Regions from separate parts of the Mesobacillus jeotgali genome, predicted to be linked through region 1. Evidence: predicted binding sites of a transcription regulator. Region 1 holds the regulator's gene; the other holds the start of a gene.
The links. The regulator CtsR, encoded in region 1, represses protease genes until heat stress. The targets are predictions, from matches to a motif close to ATGGTCAATAAAGGTCAAACA.

Region 1 (4,638 bases):
GTTGTCTGAACCAGAGCCAACTTCAGACAGGTTTGGTGGAAAAGATCGAAAAGCTGTCTGAACCTGAGCCAACTTCAGACAGGTTTGGAGGAAAAAGACGAAAAGTTGTCTGAATCCGAGCCAACTTTAGACAGGTTTGGTGGATAAAGACGAAAAGTTGTCTGAACCAGAGCCAACTTCGGACAGGTTTAGTGGAAAAGCACAAAAAGTTGTCTGAACCAGAGCCAACTTCAGACAGGTTTGGAGGAAAAGATCGTAAAGTTGTCTGAACTTGGTGCAACTTCAGACAGGTTTAGTGAAAAAGCACAAAAAGTTGTCTGAACCTGAGCCAACTTCAGACAGGTTTGGTGGAAAAGATTGAAAAGTTGTCTGAACCTGAGCCAACTTCAGACAGGTTTGGAGGAAAAGATTGAAAAGTTGTCTGAACCTGAGCCAACTTCAGACAGGTTTGGAGGAAAAGTACAAAAAGTTGTCTGAACTTGATCCAACTTCGGACAGGTTTGGTGGAAAAGCACAAAAAGTTGTCTGAACCCGAGCCAACTTCGGACAGGTTTAGTGGAAAAGTACAAAAAGTTGTCTGAACCAGAGCCAACTTCAGACAGGTTTGGAGGAAAAGACGAAAAGTTGTCTGAACCCGAGCCAACTTCGGACAGGTTTAGTGGAAAAGTACAAAAAGTTGTCTGAACCCGAGCCAACTTCAGACAGGTTTGGAGGAAAAAGCCGAAAAGTTGTCTGAACCCGAGCCTACTTCGGACAGGTTTGGAGGAAAAAGCCGAAAAGTTGTCTGAACCCGAGCCAACTTCAGACAGGTTTGGTGGAAAAGATCGAAAAGCTGTCTGAACATAAGCGAACTTCGAACAAATAGTTGCTTGTTGCCTCTAAACTCCTAGTGCGTTGATCCAAGCAGGATTAACGCATTTTTTGTGGAATTTATTTAACAATCAGCACGCCTTACTTATCTTCCTAGTTACTCTATGATCATTATGAATATCTAGCTATGTAATTTTTATAGTGTAATTACGACAACAGAATATTGCTTTATACAACTACTTACGAAGTCTACAAAGATTAATTTTAGAAACTTGCAATGCTTAAACAGCAAGGCTAATAGGAGGCTTTAAATGATTAAGCAATTGAATATTTGGTCATTCATCTTTTCAACAATCTGGGTTTTACTATTTTTTATAGTTTCTTCCACAGGGCCTATTGAATACACGATATTAGGCACCCAACCATACGTTCTGCTTTTATATGTAACCCTGCTGACCTTTGTAACGGGGCTTTTAGGAATGGCAGGTATGAGAAATTGGAAGGGCATGGCCAGAAGTTTTTCGACAATCACCCTGACTTTAGGATTATCCGTGTTTTTAACGATCATTATCTTTTTTGGCCATTTATTAAGTTAGTGGATCGCACTTATACAGGCACAGGTCAGTTCCCCAAAAAATAAAATATACCAGCCATTTCTTATATACAATCACCGTAAAAGAGCTTATATACACTAGACATTATTGTTGGTCACATAGCCAATCTAACCAAATAACCACCGACTCCTTCTCAGAAAATCTAAACCTTAACAAATTTTTAATCGATGTGCCTGGATACAAGTTTCCACATGTTGCAAAATGGGTATAATAACCATCACACCCCTTATTGTCATCTTTTGGCATACATAATTTTGACGAAAATAATTCAGGATGCATTCATTGCATCGAAAAAAAGTTTTTTGTATAATTAAAGTCAAATATAGTCAAAGTCAGAATGGGGGAGGTTTAGTGAGGAATATATCGGACATCATAGAACATTACCTTAAACAGGTTTTAGAAATGAGCGATAAGGACATCGTTGAAATCAAGCGAAGTGAAATCGCCGATAAATTTCAGTGCGTGCCGTCCCAGATCAATTATGTCATCAATACAAGGTTCACGATTGAAAGAGGCTATCTTGTTGAGAGCAAACGGGGTGGCGGCGGCTACATCCGGATCATCAAAGTCCAGGCTTATGATCATGCACATTTGATTGATGATTTACTGTCTTTGATACAGACACGAATTTCGCAAAGCAGCGCTGAGCATGTCATCTTCCGTCTTGTGGAGGAAGATGTAGTCACTGACCGTGAGGCAAAAATCATGCTGAGTGTGCTCGACAGGTCCGTCCTGTATATAGAGCTGCCGCAGCGTGACGAGCTGCGTGCGAGAATGTTGAAAGCCATGCTGATGGCATTGAAATACAAATAATATCAAAGCAGATAAAGAGGTGAGGGCATGATCTGCCAAGAGTGTAATCAAAGGCCGGCAACGCTGCACTTCACGAATTATTCAAATGGAGAAAAAACGGAATTGCACTTGTGTGAAATATGCGCACAAGAAAAAGGCGAATTGTTTATGATGAACAACGGCCCTGCTTTTTCGATCAATAGCTTGCTTGCCGGATTGTTGAATATGGAACCTGCTTTTCCTGAACAGAAAAAGAATGCCTTTGATGCTGAGCAAGTGGCCCAGTGTCCACAATGTTCAATGACATTTCCGCAGTTTGTGAAAGTCGGCAGATTTGGCTGTGCGACTTGCTATGATGCTTTTCGTGAACAGTTAACTCCGATTGTAAGGAGGCTCCATAGTGGTAATTCAATGCATAATGGGAAAATCCCTAAAAGAGTCGGCGGCGACCTTCATGTAAGGAAGACAATCGATCAGCTGAAGCAAACTCTGAAAAACTTGATTTCAGCTGAGGAATTTGAGCAGGCTGCTGAGACAAGGGACCAGATCAGGGAACTTGAAAGGAAATTGTCAGCAGGTCAAGAGGGAGGGGAGTAGCCTTGTCATTGGAGAAGTTTATCAATCAGGCTGTCAGCTCCTGGATGAGTGATGATGGTCCTGATTCAGATATCGTCCTTAGCTCTCGCATCCGCTTTGCAAGGAACCTTGATGAATATAATTTTCCGACATTATTCACCAATGGTGAGGCAGAAGCAGTGACAGGTACGATCATGGAACGTGCCAGCAATACTTCGACAGCTGCTTTTGGTCAGTTGGAAATGATTAAAATGGATGAGATTCCGCCTTTGCAGAAAAGGGTGCTGGTCGAGAAGCATTTGATCAGTCCGAATCTGGCAGAAAACTCCGTTCATGGTGCCGTCCTGTTATCTGAAAATGAAGAAGTCAGTATCATGATCAATGAGGAAGACCATATCAGGATTCAATGTTTATTCCCAGGCTTTCAGCTAGGTGAAGCCCTCAAGGCTGCCAATGAAATCGATGACTGGCTTGAGGAATATGTCAACTATGCGTTTGATGAGAATTTCGGCTATTTAACCAGCTGTCCTACGAATGTGGGTACTGGCCTGAGGGCATCGGTGATGATGCACCTGCCTGGCTTAGTTTTGACACAGCAAATGAACCGGATCGTCCCAGCGATTAACCAGCTTGGTTTGGTGGTAAGAGGTATTTACGGCGAGGGCAGTGAAGCACTCGGCAATATTTTTCAAATATCGAACCAAATCACGCTCGGGAAATCGGAAGAGGACATCGTAGACGATTTAAAAAGTGTCGTAAGCCAGATTATATCTCAGGAAAGGTCAGCGCGGGAAGCATTAGCGAAGACTTCTAACATACAATTAGAAGACAGAGTGTTTCGGTCATATGGAACACTTGCAAACAGCAGGATCATCGAAACGAAGGAAGCTGCCCGCTGCCTATCAGATTTAAGGCTTGGTATAGATATGGGTTTTATAAAAAATATATCCAAATCGATTTTGAATGAATTGATGATATTAACTCAGCCCGGGTTTTTACAGCAATATGCGGGAGGACCATTAAGACCGAATGAACGGGATATCCGCAGGGCTGCTTTAATAAGAGAACGTTTGAAAATGGAAACAAAAGATGAGTCAGGAGGATGATCTTATGATGTTTGGACGATTTACCGAGAGAGCACAAAAAGTATTGGCACTCGCACAGGAAGAGGCCATTCGCCTTGGACATAACAATATCGGCACAGAACACATCTTACTTGGCCTGGTGCGTGAAGGTGAGGGCATCGCGGCAAAGGCGCTTTATGGACTTGGTCTAGGAGCGGAGAAAATCCAGAAGGAAGTTGAGAACCTGATTGGCCGCGGCCAGGAAACTTCCCAGACAATCCACTATACGCCAAGAGCTAAGAAGGTCATCGAACTTTCAATGGATGAGGCAAGGAAGCTGGGCCACTCCTATGTTGGAACAGAACATATCCTGCTTGGATTGATCCGTGAGGGAGAGGGTGTGGCTGCAAGAGTGCTGAACAATCTGGGTGTCAGCCTGAACAAGGCACGCCAGCAGGTTCTTCAGCTGCTTGGAAGCAATGAAACTTCAGGACATCAGGGTGGCGGAACGGCTAATGCCAATACGCCGACACTGGATAGCCTTGCTAGGGACTTAACAGCAATCGCGAGGGAAGGCAGCCTTGATCCGGTCATCGGCCGTGCTAAGGAAATTCAGCGTGTCATTGAAGTGTTAAGCCGCCGGACGAAGAACAACCCTGTATTGATCGGTGAGCCAGGCGTTGGTAAAACAGCGATTGCGGAAGGGCTGGCACAGCAAATCGTCAATAACGAGGTACCGGAAATCCTTCGTGACAAGCGTGTCATGACTCTTGATATGGGAA
Region 2 (4,638 bases), 1.5 Mb from region 1:
ATCAAGCTGATGAAATAACAAATTAAAAAGAGCAGTGAAACGACAAGCAGGCTTGGCATCTTGATATACTTTTGAATTTGCCTTTCCAGACCAAAAATATTGCCAATTACGGAGGTGAAAATTTCTCCATATACAATCAAGACAAAAATCCAGTATAGACCAGCAGCAAGCTGTTTCATAACAACAGCCATTGGAATCTCAAATGTTTCGAATCCAGGAAGCATAATTAAGGTCAAATGGCTTGAAAGCAAAATTAAGGTAAGTGCTATCCCGCCAAGGATCCCACCCCATTTTACAGTTTGATCGTCCTTCATCTCGGCTGCTACAGGAACCAGGACTGCCTGGGCAAGCGACAGATTCAGCGCTGTATATGAGAATGGACCGATCACAGCCTTCCAGCCATCCTCTGCATATGGAATAAAAACGACCTGCTCAATGAATCCAGGCAATTTAACTGACAGGAAGAATAAGATCAGGCTGAACAAGATCATCATCGGCACGACAAAAGTGTTCACAGCAAAGACACCCTTTAAGCCGACAACCATGACGGCAAGTGACAGTGCAATCGTGACAAAGATCCCCAGGGATTTCGTCATTCCAAGCTGCTCTTCAAAAACTGCTCCTGCACCGGATAACATAACGGCACAAACTCCAAGCAGCATAAACAGCATCATAATATTGATAATTCCCCCAAAAAACTTCCCAAATAGATGAACATTCATTTCTTCATATGAATGGGCACCGATCGCTGCTGCGATGCGCATTAATTTTGCCCCCATATATGTAAGAATGTATCCCGCCATGAAAACACCAATTAATCCAAAAAGTCCAAAACGGGAAAAGAATTCGACGATTTCCCTCCCTGTCGCAAAGCCGGCTCCCACAACAGTCCCGACATAAACAGCAGCGATTTGAAAGGCAGCACCCCAATTTGTCTTCAAAGCGTTCCCCTCCCTCCTTCTCAATATATGTCAGGATAGACAAACCATGACGAGCTTTTTTTAAAAGGAAGTTCGAACACTGTCTTTTCTAAAAATTACCATAATCAAATATCTTGAAAGTCAGAAAAGGTCAAAGTATAATTAAGTTAAATTGATCAAAGATAGTCAAAGTCAAGAAAGACTATATTTGATCATTATATATAAGAATTAATTTTTTGAAGGAGGAATTTAAATGCTTTGCCAAAATTGCCATGAGAAAAACGCTAAGATCCAATTGAGATTAAATTTAAACGGTAATCAGAAGCATTTAATGCTCTGCGAAGATTGCTACAAAACAGAAAAAGAAAAATTAGGTGCTTCCTTTGGCAGCCAGATGTCTGGATTTTCAGGCTTTGGAGGCTCGCCATTTAATGATATGTTCAAACAGTTTTCAGGCAATATGAATAATCAAAACCCTAACGATAACCCGGCTTCTGCTGCTGCGAAAACAGCCGGCGGTGGAAATGGCTTTATTGATCAGTATGGCAGAAATTTGACTCAAATCGCCAAGACCGGCTTGATTGACCCGGTAATTGGACGAGACGAAGAGGTACAACGAGTAATCGAGATTTTAAATAGAAGGAATAAAAATAATCCTGTGCTGATTGGGGAACCAGGCGTAGGTAAGACGGCCATTGCTGAAGGACTCGCTCTTAAGATTGTTGAAGGCGATGTACCGGATAAGCTGAAAAGCAAGGAAGTCTATTTGTTAGATGTCGCTTCAATGGTTTCGAACACAGGTATTCGCGGACAATTCGAGGAAAGAATGAAACAGCTGATTTCTGAATTACAGGCTCGCAAAAATATCATTCTATTTATTGATGAAATTCATCAGCTTGTTGGTGCAGGGTCTGCAGAAGGTTCCATGGATGCCGGCAATATTCTGAAGCCAGCTCTGGCCCGAGGTGAGCTTCAAGTGGTCGGTGCAACAACCCTGAAGGAATATCGCCAAATTGAAAAGGATGCGGCGCTTGAGAGACGCTTCCAGCCAGTCCATGTCCTCGAACCAACAGTGGATGAGGCTGTCGAAATCTTGAAGGGAATTCAATCTAAGTACGAAGAGTTTCATCAGGTTTCCTTTCCGGAAGAAACAATCAAGGCATGTGTACAGCTCTCACACCGTTATATCCAGGACCGCTTCCTTCCTGACAAAGCAATCGATTTAATGGACGAAGCTGGCTCCAAGCTTAACCTTGTTTCTGATTACACCAATAAAAACGATGCTGAAAGCCGTCTTGCTGAAATCGCAAAGGAAAAGGAAGAGGCATTGAAGCAGGAAGACTATGAAACAGCTGCAAAGCTTCGTGACGAAGAAGCAAAACTGGAAAAGTCATTAAATGAAAATGGCAGTACAGAGCGTCCTTTGGTTACTGTCCAGCATATCCAGGAGATCATCGAAAAGAAGACTGGAATTCCTGTTGGCAAGCTCCAGGAGGACGAACAAGTCAGAATGAAGAACCTTGTCGCAAACCTTACTGGCAAGGTCATCGGTCAGGAAGATGCTGTACAGAAAGTAGCCAAGGCAATCCGCCGGAGCCGTGCAGGCCTGAAATCGAAAAACCGTCCAATTGGATCCTTCCTATTCGTCGGACCAACTGGTGTCGGTAAGACGGAATTAACAAAGACACTGGCAGAAGAGCTGTTTGGCACTAAAGATGCAATGGTAAGACTGGACATGAGTGAATACATGGAAAAGCACAGTGTATCCAAGCTGATTGGTTCACCTCCAGGGTATGTAGGCCACGACGAAGCAGGCCAGTTGACCGAAAAAGTAAGGCGAAATCCATACAGCATCATTCTGCTGGATGAAATCGAGAAGGCACACCCAGACGTCCAGCATATGTTCCTGCAAATCCTTGAGGACGGACGCCTGACTGACAGCCAGGGCCGCACTGTAAGCTTTAAGGACACTGTCATCATCATGACAAGCAATGCAGGAGTCGGACACAAAACAATCAAAGTAGGCTTCGATCAGAGCACTGCTGTCAACGAATCAAGTATCCTGGATTCATTGGGAGGTTTCTTTAAGCCAGAATTCCTTAACCGATTTGACAGTATCATCGAGTTCAAGGCACTTGAAAAAGAACATCTTCTTAAAATTGTTGACTTAATGCTTGCTGAACTTAGAGATACTCTTTTGGAGCAGAACATCACTCTTGAAGTTGAAGCTGAAGTAAAGGATAAGCTTGCAGAGCTGGGATACCACCCTGCCTTTGGCGCACGCCCTCTTCGCCGCTCCATTCAGGAGCAGCTTGAGGACTCCATCGCCGACTTCATCCTTGAAGACCCGGATGCAGTTGAATTGAAGGCAGTCATCGAAAATGACGCCATCACCATTAAACGAAAATAGTAACTTTGAAGGTTCGGAGTGAATCCGGACCTTCTTTTTTTATATACTGTTGAACCGCTTTGCTGCCTGGTGGGCAGTAGAGCGATTTTTTTGTATCTATGGCGCAACTCTTAGAGGAATTTGATTTGCTTGACAGCTTTGGCCTCTCTTACTTAAAAGCTGTCATAATAACGGCTTTTTCTTGACAGGTTTGAGCTCCATCACCTGAAGGCTGTCACAATTACAGCACTTTCTTGACAGCTTTGGCCTCCATCACCTGAAAGCTGTCACAATTACGGCTTTTTCTTGACAGCTTTGAGCTTTTCACCTGAAAGCTGTCACGATAACAGCACTTTCTTGACAGCTTTGCCCTCTTTCACTTAAAAACTGTCACAATAACAGTACTTTCTTGACAGCTTTGAGCTTTTCACCTGAAAGCTGTCACGATAACAGCCTTTTCTTGACAGGTTTGAGCTCCATCACCTGAAAGCTGTCACGATAACAGCCTTTTCTTGACAGGTTTGAGCTCCATCACCTGAAGGCTGTCACAATTACAGCACTTTCTTGACAGCTTTGGCTGACATAGCCTGATCAGTATAAAGTCTCTTTGAAAAGCGTCTTGATAACAGTGTTTGTTTGCTTGGTCCTGCAGCAACAATCAATGAGAAAATATATTTTAATTTTTACAGTTTAAAAATGAAATGTACATAGAAGACATATAGAATAAGAGCATAACTTTTCCAAAAGAAATGAGGTAAATTTAATGGGGTTTCTGACAAGATTCAGTCTCAAAAATGCTTTCGCTGTATTTATCATTTCCTTTTTATTAATACTTGGAGGCCTATATTCCTTCACTCGCCTGAAGGTCGATTTACTTCCGAATATCGAGTTCCCGCAGCTTTCTGTTGAAGTCATTTATCCGGGGGCTTCTCCTCAGGATATCAATGAACAAGTGACAGAAAAATTGGAAACTAAATTCAAGGGAATCGATGGACTAAAGAAAATCCAGAGCTCTTCCTTTGAAAGCATCGCGATCATCAATCTTGAATTCCCTTTCGAAACTGAATTGGATGATGCCGAACAGCAGGTCAATTCCTTCATCAAGGAGGCAGGACTTCCTGAAAATGTAGAAGCAAATGTAAACCGCTTTTCATTTGGCACATTCCCAATTTTTAATATTTCTCTGTTCGCAAAAGGAGATCAAGACCTTGAAAAGCTTGTGAACGATGAAATTATCCCTAAACTGAATAAGATCCAGGGAATCAACAGTGTCTCAGTTGGCGGTATGACTGAGGAGATCCTCCAAATTACTGTTGATCAGGAAAAGGC

Region 2: FOF60_RS07640 (ATP-dependent Clp protease ATP-binding subunit) is a predicted target of CtsR. The motif match lies at 1,058-1,078, and genes of this name have one in related genera.

The regions. Positions count from the first base shown of each region.
Region 1 covers NZ_CP109811.1:101,507-106,144, forward strand. Annotated here, with positions in the region: gene FOF60_RS00505 (hypothetical protein) at 1,122-1,406, shown strand; gene FOF60_RS00510 (CtsR family transcriptional regulator) at 1,776-2,237, shown strand; gene FOF60_RS00515 (protein-arginine kinase activator protein McsA) at 2,265-2,813, shown strand; gene FOF60_RS00520 (protein-arginine kinase McsB) at 2,816-3,898, shown strand; gene clpC (ATP-dependent protease ATP-binding subunit ClpC) at 3,903-4,638, shown strand, end outside.
Region 2 covers NZ_CP109811.1:1,553,611-1,558,248, reverse strand. Annotated here, with positions in the region: gene FOF60_RS07645 (YkvI family membrane protein) at 1-941, opposite strand, end outside; gene FOF60_RS07640 (ATP-dependent Clp protease ATP-binding subunit) at 1,174-3,330, shown strand; gene FOF60_RS07635 (efflux RND transporter permease subunit) at 4,073-4,638, shown strand, end outside.